3 regions of the Serratia sp. LSHTC3 genome follow, and region 1 is predicted to be linked to each of the others. Evidence: predicted binding sites of a transcription regulator. Region 1 holds the regulator's gene; each other region holds the start of a gene.
The links. Region 1 encodes PhoB, which activates phosphate uptake and scavenging genes when phosphate is short. Its sites were predicted from a motif close to CTGTCATAAAACTGNCNNAT; they were not measured.
Positions count from the first base shown of each region.

Region 1 (4,089 bases):
GCGTCAGATGGGCTGCCTGCTGTTGTATCGTCTGCAGCTCGGCGCGGCAGCGATCGCGTTCACCGCGCAGCGGCCGCAATTTCTCGGCCGGCTCGCTGAGCGCCAGCCGCTGCAGCTGCGGGGCGGCCTCCGCCTGCTCGCGCTGGGCGGTGTCCAGCCGCAATTGCCCCTCGCTTTGCTGTTGCCGGAGGCGTTGCCATTGCTGCAGCCAGCTCAGCGCCTGTTGCTGGCGCTGGGTTTGTTCGCCGAGAGCGATTTCCTGCGCGCTCAGCGCCGCCAGCTGTTCGGTCAGAGACTGGCGCTGCTCGTCGTTCAGCAGTTCGATGCCGCTGGCGCGTTGGTGCAACGCATCCAGGTCGGTTTTGGCCTGCTTGTGCGACTCGAACACCTGTTCGGACAACCGCCCGTAGATTTCGGTGCCGGTCAGCTCTTCCAGCAGCTCGGCGCGATCGTTGGCGTCGGCGTTGAGGAAGGCGGCGAACTGCCCCTGAGACAGCATCATCGATTTGGTGAAGCGGCCAAAGTCCAGCCCGGTGATGGCGGCGGTAAGCTCCAGCTTGTCGCGCACCTTGTCCGCCAGGATCTTGCCGTCCTCGCGGCGTGCCAGTTCGACCTTCGGCGCCTGCAGATTGCCGTCCGGCGCGTTTTTGGCGCGGCGCTGGCTCCAGAAGGCGCGATAGCCGATGCCCTTGACCTCGAACTCGACCTCCGCCAGCGATTCGGCGGTGTGGCGGGTCATCAGTTCATTCTGGCTTGGCGTGACGTTGAGACGCGGCGTCTGGTGGTACAGCGCCAGGCAAATGGCGTCCAGCAGGGTGGTTTTGCCCGCGCCGGTCGGGCCGGTAATGGCGAACAGACCGTTGCTGGCGAACGGCTCGGCGGTGAAGTCAATTTTCCATTCGCCCTGCAGCGAGTTGAGGTTTTTTAACCGCAGGCTGAGGATTTTCATGGGTTGCTCTCTTCAGGGTTGTGCTGCACCGCCTCGACCACCTGGCGGAACAGTTGGTGCATCCGCCGTTGGCGCGCTTCGGGCATGTCGGCCTCCTGCGCCAACCTGCGTTCGAACACCTCGTTGACGCTCAGCTCGTTGAGCGTTTCCTTATCCTGCTGTGCGATCGCCTGGCGGCGCTGCTCTTTGCTGCGCCGCAGCAGCACCACTTCCACCGGCAGCGCATCCGCCATCAGCTGGATGCGGCGCTGGATGTCGCTGAGGTAGCCCTGCGTCGCCACTTCGATATCCAGCCACACCGGCAGCTCGCCGGCATAGTCGGCAAATTGCCGCAGCTGCCGTTCGATCTCGGCCAGATCGCCTTTGATCAGTTGCATGGGCTGAAACTGCGGGATCGTTAACGTTTCTACCTGCTGCAAAGCGCCGTCGGCGAAATCCACCAGGAAGACGCTTTTGGCTTTGCCCAGCTCATCGAAGCTCAGCGGGATCGGCGAGCCGCTATAGCGAATATGCTCCGATTTGGCGACGTTCTGCGCGCGGTGAATGTGGCCCAGCGCGATATAGTCGGCGGGGGGGAAGGCCTGCGCCGGGAAGGCGTCGAGGGTGCCGATATAGATGTCGCGCACCGAGTCGGAGGTGGTAACGCCGACGGTGGTCAGGTGGCCGGTGGCGACGATCGGCAGTGGCAGGCCCAACTGGTCGCGGCGCTCGCAGGCCGCCTGATACAGCGTTTGGTAATGTTCGGCGATGGCTTCCTGCAACGCCTGCTGTTTCTGCGCGCCGGATTCGCCGGCGCGGCTGGTGAGCAGATCGCGCGGCCGCAGGAACGGGATGGCGCACAGCACCGCGCCCGGCTGGCCGTCGCGTTGGTTAAGCACCACGATCTGCTGTTCCGGGGCGCCCTGCGCGCTGGCGATCACCGTGGTGTTCAGGCAGGAAAGCAGTTCACGCGATTCGTTCAGCGTCGCGACCGAATCGTGGTTGCCGCCCAGCACCACCAGCTGGCAGCCGGTGCGCTGCAGTTCCACCACGAAGCGGTTGTACAGCTCGCGGGCATAGCTGGGCGGCGAGCCGGTATCGAACAGATCTCCGGCGACGATCAGCGCATCCACCTGCTGCTGATCTACCTGTTCGATCAGCCAGTTCAGAAAAGCCTGGTGCTCGGCGGCGCGGCTTTTGGTGAAAAAGTACTGGCCAAGGTGCCAGTCAGAGGTGTGGATCAGGCGCATGACACTCCCGGATGTAAAGATAATGGCGATGATTATAAAGGCCGCGGCGGCGGCTGTCCCGGCGCAATGATGATGACAACCGGATGATTTTTCGTTACTGCGGGAAATAATCGCTATGCTTACTGCCTATAACAGCCGGTTTTTTTCATAAAAGTGTCACAAAACTGACGCATAATGGCGCCCGAAAAGTCGCTAACACATTGGCAGGATTGACGATGGCAAGACGCATACTGGTGGTGGAAGACGAAGCGCCGATCCGTGAGATGGTGTGCTTTGTGTTGGAACAGAATGGTTACCAACCGTTGGAAGCCGAAGATTATGACAGCGCCGTGACGCGTCTGTCTGAGCCGTTCCCTGATTTGGTGTTGCTTGACTGGATGTTGCCCGGTGGTTCCGGCATTCAGTTTATCAAACATATGAAGCGCGAAGCGCTGACCCGCGATATCCCGGTGATGATGCTGACCGCGCGCGGCGAAGAAGAAGACCGGGTGCGCGGCCTGGAAGTGGGGGCGGATGATTACATCACCAAGCCGTTCTCGCCCAAGGAGCTGGTGGCGCGCATCAAAGCGGTCATGCGCCGCATTTCGCCGATGGCGGTGGAAGAAGTGATTGAAATGCAAGGGTTGAGCCTGGATCCGTCCTCCCACCGCGTAATGGCGAACGATCAGGCGCTGGACATGGGGCCGACCGAGTTCAAGCTACTGCACTTCTTTATGACCCACCCGGAGCGGGTTTATAGCCGCGAGCAGTTGCTTAATCACGTCTGGGGCACTAACGTTTATGTGGAAGACCGTACCGTTGACGTGCATATCCGTCGGCTCCGCAAGGCGTTAGAAACCAGTGGGCATGATAAAATGGTTCAAACCGTTCGGGGCACCGGCTACCGGTTCTCAACGCGCTACTGATCGCGCCGCGCTGGAGAATATGCCGTGTTAGAACGTCTGTCGTGGAAGAGGCTGGCTTTGGAGCTGGCTCTTTTCTGTCTGCCCGCCTTACTGCTGGGGCTGATTTTTGGTTATCTGCCCTGGTTCCTGCTGGCTTCTGCGCTGGCTGCGCTGGTGTGGAATTTCTACAACCAGCTCAAACTCTCCCATTGGCTGTGGATCGACCGCAGCATGACGCCGCCGCCCGGCCGCTGGAGCTGGGAGCCGCTGTTCTATGGCCTGTATCAGATGCAGCAGCGCAACCGCCGCCGCCGGCGCGAGCTGGCGCTGCTGATCAAGCGCTTTCGCAGCGGGGCCGAATCGCTGCCTGACGCGGTGGTGATGACCACCGTCGAAGGCAATATCTTCTGGTGCAACGGGCTGGCGCAGCATCTGCTCGGCTTTCGTTGGCCGGAAGACAACGGCCAGCACATCCTTAACCTGCTGCGTTATCCGGAATTCAGCCACTATCTGCAACAGCAGGAGTTTTCGCGCCCGCTGACGCTGCAGCTGAACAACGAACACTACGTCGAATTCCGCGTGATGCCCTATTCCGAAGGGCAATTGCTGATGGTGGCGCGCGACGTCACCCAGATGCGTCAGTTGGAGGGCGCGCGGCGCAACTTCTTCGCCAACGTCAGCCATGAGCTGCGTACGCCGCTGACGGTGCTGCAGGGCTATCTGGAGATGATGGGCGACGAAGAGCAGGACGGTTCGCTGCGCAGCAAGGCGCTGAGCACCATGCAAGAGCAGACCCGCCGGATGGACGGGCTGGTCAAGCAGTTGCTGACGCTGTCGCGCATCGAGGCGGCGCCCAATGTCGACATGAACGAGCGGGTGGATATTCCGCTGATGCTGCGGGTGTTGCAGCGTGAGGCGCAATCGCTGAGCGGCGGCAATCACGAGATCACCTTCCGGGTGAACGAACAGCTCAACGTGTTCGGCAATGAAGACCAGTTGCGCAGCGCGGTGTCTAACCTGGTGTACA
Region 1 is NZ_JBXUNP010000005.1:62,875-66,963, forward strand. Features, by position in the region: gene sbcC (exonuclease subunit SbcC) at 1-949, opposite strand, end outside; gene sbcD (exonuclease subunit SbcD) at 946-2,178, opposite strand; gene phoB (phosphate response regulator transcription factor PhoB) at 2,394-3,083, shown strand; gene phoR (phosphate regulon sensor histidine kinase PhoR) at 3,108-4,089, shown strand, end outside.

Region 2 (4,089 bases), on a different contig from region 1:
AGATACGGGGGCTGCATTGTTAGCCAACGAAGCAGTGAGGTCGGCGTATCTGGGCGGTTAATCCGCCCCCCTACGAATTAAAATAATCAGGTACGAGAAGAAGAAATGAAGACAGAAGGGTTACTCGCGCAGCGCATCGTTAACGTAAAAAGTTCGGCCATCCGTGAATTGCTTAAGCACAGCAAGATGGAACACGTCATTTCGCTGGCGGGCGGCATCCCCTCTGATGCGCTGTTCGATTTCGAAGGATTGAGCATCGCCACCCGGCAGGCGATCACCGAACAGCCGAAAAGCGCATTCCAGTATGGCCTGACCGAGGGCAGCCCGCTGCTGCGTGAGCGCATTTGCGCGCTGTGTGCCGAGCGCGGCGTCACCGCGCGCGCAGAAGAGGTGATGGTCACCGCCGGCTCTCAGCAGGCCCTGGATTTGGTGATGCGCGCCATCGTCAACCCGGGCGACGTGTTCGTGGTGGAGCGCCCGACCTACCTGGCGGCGCTGCAAACGCTGGAACTGGCGGAGGCCAACATCATGTCGGTCTCGTCCGACAGCGACGGCATGGTGGTGGAAGAGCTGGCCGAGCTGCTGAAAACCCAGCGCATCAAGGGCGTGTACGTGGTGCCGAACTTCGGCAACCCCAGCGGCATCACCCTCAGCGCCGCGCGCCGCGAACTGCTGGTGAAGCTGGCCGCCGAACATAACTTCCTGATCATCGAAGACGATCCGTACGGCGAGCTGCGTTTCACCGAAGAGCGCCACCCGACGCTGCATCAGGTGTCGCAGCAGGTGCTGGGCAACACCGACCACATCATCTATACCTCGACTTTTTCCAAGATCCTGGCGCCGGGCCTGCGCCTGGGCTGGGCGATCCTGCCGCCGTTCCTGTTGCATAAAGTGGCGATCATCAAACAGGCGGCGGATCTGCACGCCAGCGCCCTGTCGCAGAGCATCGTCGAATGCTATCTCGGCCTGGATCGCCTGCCGGCTCAGATCGACAAGATCCGCGCCGCCTACAAACAGAAGGGCGAGATCCTGGCCGGTTTGGTGGAGCAGGAGCTGGGCGACTACATCACCTTCGATAAACCGAAGGGCGGCATGTTCCTGTGGGCGCGTTTCCGCCAGCCGTTCAACGCCACCGAATGGCTGAACACCACGCTGCAGCAGGGCGTGGTGTTCGTGCCAGGGGAATACTTCTTCTCCGACAACCCGGATCGTTCGACCTTCCGCCTGTCGTTCGCCACCGCCACCGAGCAGCAGATGCAAGAAGCGGTGGCGCGCCTGCGCCGTTCGCTATAAGCCTCGCGGCGGCGGAGCTGATGCCCGCCGCCGACATCAAACCGCCATCTTCACTTCACCTTGCCGTCATGTGGCTGTCATCTAACGGTTATTTTTCTGTCATCCGCGCATGGCATGTTAGCTTCCGAACAAAAAACTGATTCTTTTCGCTCACGCGCTTTTACACCAGCTTTTTCAGGAGTTAGGCATGCTCACCTACGCTATTCGCAAAACCACGCTGTGCGTCGCATTGACCCTGGCGGTCAGCGCCCAGGCGCTGGCGGCGACAGAAATCCCGTTCTGGCATTCGATGGAAGGCGAACTGGGTAAAGAAGTGGACTCTCTGGCGGATCGCTTCAACCAGTCGCACAGCGACGTCAAGATTGTGCCGGTTTATAAAGGCAACTACGAACAGAGCCTGGCGGCGGGCATCGCCGCTTACCGCTCCGGCAAGGCGCCGGCGATCTTGCAGGTTTACGAAGTGGGCACCGCCACCATGATGGCCAGCAAAGCCATCAAGCCGGTCTACGAAGTGTTTAAAGAGGCCGGCATCAACTTCGATGAATCGGTGTTCGTGCCGACGGTGGCCGGCTATTACACCGACAACAAGAGCGGGCATCTGCTGTCGCAGCCGTTCAACAGCTCCACGCCGGTGCTGTACTACAACAAAGACGCCTTCAAAAAGGCCGGCCTGAATCCGGATCAGCCGCCGAAAACCTGGCAGGAACTGGCGGCGGATACCGCCAAGCTGCGCGAAGCTGGCATGAAGTGCGGTTACGCCAGCGGCTGGCAGGGTTGGATCCAACTGGAGAACTTCAGCGCCTGGCACGGCGTGCCGTTCGCCAGTGAAAACAACGGTTTCGGCGGCACCAGTGCCAAGCTGGAGTTCAACCAACCGCTGCAGGTCAAGCATATCGCGCTGCTCGAAGCGATGAACAAGAAGGGTGATTTCACCTACTTCGGCCGCAAAGACGAATCCACCGAGAAGTTCTACAACGGCGATTGCGCCATCACCACCGCCTCATCCGGTTCGCTGGCGGACATCAAGCACTACGCCAAATTCAACTACGGCGTCGGCATGATGCCGTACGATGCCGACGCGAAAAACGCGCCGCAGAACGCCATCATTGGCGGGGCCAGCCTGTGGGTGATGAACGGCAAAGACGCCGTCACCTACAAGGGCGTAGCCGAATTCCTGCAGTACCTGGCGCAGCCGGAAATCGCCGCCGAATGGCACCAGAAGACCGGCTATCTGCCGATCACCACCGCGGCTTACGACCTGACCAAGCAGCAGGGCTTCTATGACAAGAACCCGGGCGCCGACGTCGCCACTCGCCAGATGCTGAACAAGCCGCCGTTGCCGTTCACCAAGGGCCTGCGCCTGGGCAACATGCCGCAGATCCGCAGCGTGGTGGATGAGGAGCTGGAAGGCGTGTGGACCGGCAAGAAAACGCCTCAGCAGGCGTTGGACGCCGCCGTGCAGCGCGGTGACGTACTGCTGCGTCGCTTCGAAGCATCAACCAAATAACCCTGCGTCGCGGGCCCGGCGGACCGGGCTCGCGTCTTCACGCCGATCCTTCCGTACCCGATTAATGGTTTAACTGCTATGTCATCTTCCCGTCCCGGTTTCGGCTGCAGCTGGTTGCCCTATGCATTGGTGCTGCCGCAGCTGCTGATTACCGCCGTCTTCTTTTTATGGCCCGCCGGCGAGGCGCTGTGGTATTCGGTGCAGAGTCTCGATCCGTTCGGCCTGTCCAGCCAGTTTGTCGGGCTGGATAACTTTAAGCAGCTGTTCCAGGATCCTTACTACCTCGACTCGTTCTACACCACGCTGATCTTCAGCTTCCTGGTGGCGGGCATCGGGCTGGCGGTCTCGCTGTTCTTCGCTGCGCTGGTGGACTACGTGCTGCGCGGCAGCCGCCTCTATCGCACGCTGATGATCCTGCCCTACGCGGTGGCGCCGGCGGTGGCGGCGGTGCTGTGGATCTTTCTGTTCAACCCCGGTCTCGGGTTGATCACCCACTTCCTCAATGGGCTGGGCTATAACTGGAACCATGCGCAAAACAGCGGCCAGGCGATGTTCCTGGTGGTGCTGGCCTCGGTATGGCAGCAGATAAGCTATAACTTCCTGTTTTTCCTCGCGGCGCTGCAGTCGATCCCGCGTTCGCTGGTGGAGGCGGCGGCCATCGACGGCGCCGGCCCGGTACGCCGCTTCTTCCATCTGGTGCTGCCGCTGATCGCGCCGGTGAGCTTCTTCCTGCTGGTGGTCAATCTGGTGTACGCCTTCTTCGATACCTTCCCGGTGATCGACGCCGCCACCGGCGGCGGGCCGGTGCAGTCCACCACCACGTTGATCTACAAGATTTACCGCGAAGGCTTCGCCGGATTGGATCTCTCCAGTTCCGCCGCGCAGTCGGTGATCCTGATGCTGCTGGTGATCGGCCTGACGGTGATCCAGTTCCGCTTCGTTGAACGTAAGGTGCGCTACCAATGATTGAGAATCGACGCGGGCTGGACATCTTCAGCCATGTGATGCTGATTATCGGCGTGCTGGTGGTGCTGTTCCCGCTGTACGTGGCCTTTGTCGCCGCCACGCTGGACGACAAACAGGTGTTTCAGGTGCCGATGACGCTGGTGCCCGGCGGCCACCTGTGGGAGAACATCCGCAATATCTGGCAGGGCGGCGTGGGCAACCTCAAAGTGCCGTTCTCGCTGCTGCTGCTGAACAGCGTGATCATGGCGCTGGCGATCACCTGCGGCAAGATCGCGGTGTCGGTGCTGTCGGCTTACGCCATCGTATATTTCCGTTTCCCGCTG
Region 2 is NZ_JBXUNP010000006.1:272,078-276,166, forward strand. Features, by position in the region: gene livF (high-affinity branched-chain amino acid ABC transporter ATP-binding protein LivF) at 1-61, shown strand, start outside; gene AC2CGI_RS21160 (aminotransferase-like domain-containing protein) at 106-1,293, shown strand; gene ugpB (sn-glycerol-3-phosphate ABC transporter substrate-binding protein UgpB) at 1,481-2,800, shown strand; gene ugpA (sn-glycerol-3-phosphate ABC transporter permease UgpA) at 2,879-3,766, shown strand; gene ugpE (sn-glycerol-3-phosphate ABC transporter permease UgpE) at 3,763-4,089, shown strand, end outside.
Region 2: a site for PhoB is predicted at 1,368-1,387, ahead of ugpB (sn-glycerol-3-phosphate ABC transporter substrate-binding protein UgpB). Genes of this name have one in related genera too.

Region 3 (4,089 bases), on a different contig from region 1:
GGCGAGGCGAAGGGCGCCGACAGCGTACGGGAAACGCTGGAGCGGCTACAGGTGTCGCGCATCGGCCACGGCGTCAGGAGCATCGAGGATGCTGCCCTTATCGAGCGTCTGATAGCCACCGGCGTCCTGCTCGAGATCTGCCCCAGCTGCAATCTCGTCTGCAATCTGTTCGACAGCATCGACGATCATCCGATAGATCGGCTGAAAAGGATGGGAGTGCGGCTGAACGTGAATACCGATGCGCGCACCGTCGCCGACACCACGCTGAACAAGGAGTACCAGCTGTTGCATGACGCCTTCGGCTGGCAGGATGACGATTTTAACCGCAGCAACCGACAGGCGCTGGAGGCGAGTTTTCTCGACGGCAACACTAAAATGAAATTAATGAATCAGCTCAAGGCCGGGCCAATGTGACCCGGCACGTGTCAAGGCTGAGCGGGTTTTAACGCCCCTGCGCCGCCAGCGCCTGGGCGCAGGCCCAGGCCGAACTCCAGGCCCACTGGAAGTTGTAGCCACCCAGCCACCCGGTCACGTCCACCACTTCGCCGATGAAATAGAGCCCCGGCACCTTGTGGGCCTCCATCGTCTTGGAGGAAAGTTCGTTGGTGTCAACGCCGCCGAGCGTCACTTCCGCCGTGCGGTAGCCTTCGGTGCCGTTCGGCTGCACGCGCCAGTTCTGCAACAGATCCACCAGCGCCGCTTGTTGCGGCGCATTCAGCTGCTTCAGCGTCGCCTCCGGCAGTTGTCCCAGGGTCTGCAAGCACTCCACCAGCCGCTTCGGCAAATGCAGCGCCAGGGTGTTTTTCAGGCTTTGGTTCGGGTGCTCTTGGCGTTGGTTATCCAGGAAGCCCGCCAGATCCAGCTCAGGAAGTAAGTTAACGCTCACATACTCACCCGGCTGCCAGTAGCTGGACAGCTGCAATACCGCCGGGCCGGAGAGACCGCGATGGGTGAACAGGATGCTTTCACGGAAGCTGACGCCGTTCTCGGCGGTGATCACCGCCGGCACCGACACGCCGGACAGCGCCTGCACATGCTCCAGCAGCGGCTTATGCAGGGTAAAAGGCACCAGCCCGGCGCGCGTCGGCAGCACCCTGAGGCCGAACTGCTCCGCCAGTTTGTAACCGAACGGCGAGGCGCCCAACCCCGGCATGGATAATCCGCCGCTGGCCACCACAAGTGAGCGGGCACTTACTTTTTCGCCATTGAGCGCCAGCTGGTAGCCGTTCTCGGTTTTCTCCACGCCCAGCACTTCGCTGCGCAGGCGCATCGTCACCTGGCCCAGCTCGCACTCTTTGACCAGCAGATCCACCACCTGCTGCGCCGAATCGTCGCAGAACAGCTGCCCCAGCGTTTTTTCATGGTAGGCGATGCCGTAGCGGTTGATCAGATCGATGAAGTCCCACTGGGTGTAGCGCGCCAGCGCCGACTTGCAGAAGTGCGGGTTGTTCGACAGATAGGCCGCCGGTTCGGCGTACATGTTGGTAAAGTTGCAGCGCCCGCCGCCGGACATCAGGATCTTGCGGCCCGGTTTTTTGCCGTTGTCGAGCAGCAACACGCGGCAACCGAGTTGCCCCGCCTGCGCGGCGCAAAACATGCCGGCGGCACCCGCCCCAATCACTACGACATCAAACTGTTCCACCTGAGCCTCACTTATCAAAACCACAATCGCGACAAAAGAGCGCCATATTACGCCGTTTCGCCGCCGGTCACCGCCAAATTCACGGCGGCAGATTGTAAAGCCCCGGCGCCGCCAACGCCACAGTAAGAAAATATTACAGAGGTCAGAGGAGAATAACGCGTTGATATTCAATATTTTTGTTATAGGCGCGTCATCGTTTCGTCATGTCCAAATCAAAAAAACGTCATATTTTCCTTTTCCCCGGCCCCGGTTGTCACTGATAATGCGCGGCGTTCATGTCCACAAACTGGCGTAACGCTTATGCTGCATTTGTTCGCTGGCCTGGATTTCCATACCGGCCTGATGTTAATTCTCGCATTGTTGTTCGTGTTGTTTTATGAAGCCATCAACGGTTTTCATGATACGGCCAATGCGGTCGCTACAGTTATTTATACCCGCGCCATGCGCTCGCAACTTGCGGTCGTGATGGCAGGTTTGTTCAACTTTCTTGGCGTAATGCTCGGCGGTTTGAGTGTTGCTTACGCCATCGTCCACTTGCTGCCTACCGATCTGTTGTTGAACGTCAGTTCAGCACACGGATTAGCCATGGTCTTCTCCATGCTGTTGGCGGCAATCATCTGGAACCTCGGCACCTGGTATTTCGGTCTGCCGGCCTCCAGTTCCCATACGCTGATAGGCGCAATCATCGGTGTCGGTTTAACCAACGCCCTGATGACCCACACTTCGGTGGTGGATGCGCTTAACGTCCCGAAAATGATTGGCATTTTCCTTTCTCTGCTGTTCTCGCCGCTGGTCGGCATGATGGTGGCGGGAGTGATGGTGTTCGCCTTGCGCCGCTATTGGAGTGGCACCAAGAAACGCCAGCGTATCCACATGACCCCTGCGGAACGTGAAAAGGTCGACGGCAAACGCAAGCCGCCGTTCTGGACCCGTATCGCGCTGATCCTGTCGGCGATTGGCGTCAGCTTCTCGCACGGCGCCAACGACGGCCAGAAAGGCATCGGCCTTATCATGCTGGTGTTGATCGGCGTTGCGCCGGCCGGCTTCGTGGTCAATATGAATGCAACCGGTTATGACATCACCCGTACGCGTGACGCCGTGACCCACCTGCAGCAATATTACCAGCAGCACGGCGACGCGCTGTCGCATGCGGTGTCGCTGACGCCGCTGGTGCCAAGCCCGGATGACGAAGCTGCGTCTGGCAAACCGGCCGAGTTCCACTGTGACAGTTCGCGCGCCATGCCGGCGATCGAGCTGGCTCAGGGCATGCTGACCAACCTGCAAAGCTACGATCAGCTGACGGTTGACCAGCGCAGCCACCTGCGCCGCCTGCTGATGTGCGTGACCGACACGGCGGATAAAGTCGCCAAGCTGCCGGAAACCTCATCCGCCGACCAGCGCTTCCTGAAGAACCTGCGTCAGGATCTGCTGCAGACCGTCGAGTACGCGCCGATGTGGATCATCGTCGCCGTCGCGCTGGCGCTGTCGCTCGGTACCATGGTGGGCTGGAAACGCGTGGCCACCACCATCGGCGAGAAGATCGGCAAGAAAGGCATGACCTACGCCCAGGGCGTATCGGCCCAGATGACCGCGGCGCTGTCGATCGGCGTGGCGAGCTATACCGGCATGCCGGTCTCCACCACCCACGTCCTCTCTTCGGCGGTTGCCGGGACGATGATCGTGGACGGCGGCGGCGTGCAGAGCAAAACCGTGAAGAACATCCTGTTGGCCTGGGTACTGACCCTGCCAATCTCGATTCTGCTTTCCGGTGCGCTGTATTGGATTGCGTTGAAGCTGATCTAAGCGATAAGCATCATGAGGAAGGCGGCCGCAGGGCCGCCTTTTTTTTGCCTGCATCAAGGGAAACAGAAAGGCATTAATACCAAATCATCATCGCTATCAGGCAGATGACCACCAGGCCGCACAGGGCCGAGGTCAGCATAAACTGCCCGCGCACCCGCTCACAGCGGCGAATAAACTCCGGATCGTGGTGTTCGACATAGCGCTGCGCAAAGATATAGCGCACCAGCCTCAGCTGCTTGCTGGGTTGGCCGTGGGCGGTGAAGAAGCCGCCGCCGTCGACGTATTGGTACAGCAGCGGGTCACAGCCGCGCAATACCACCAGCAGCGCGCGCAGAGAAGAGTAATACCGCACCATGTTTACCACACACACCACACATAAGGCCCAAAACAGCGCGACGGTACTGATCATGATTGCCCCCTCAAGGCGTTGTTATCCGCGGCCATCCGCCGGGTCCAACCGCCCTACCTCATTACCCGATACTCTGCTGGAGCTTACCGCTCTCATCCCCTTTTTTTGCCTGCACGGGCCACGCCCATAACCCACCGCCTCCGAAGACGTTGCCGCACCGCACGATGAGATTTGCACGGCATGGTTCTACTCAGAGGAGAAATGATGAGGCCCATATCCATCATTGTAGGTTAAT
Region 3 is NZ_JBXUNP010000007.1:151,497-155,585, forward strand. Features, by position in the region: gene add (adenosine deaminase) at 1-414, shown strand, start outside; gene AC2CGI_RS22030 (BaiN/RdsA family NAD(P)/FAD-dependent oxidoreductase) at 443-1,642, opposite strand; gene pitA (inorganic phosphate transporter PitA) at 1,943-3,445, shown strand; gene uspB (universal stress protein UspB) at 3,519-3,854, opposite strand.
Region 3: a site for PhoB is predicted at 1,918-1,937, ahead of pitA (inorganic phosphate transporter PitA). Genes of this name have one in related genera too.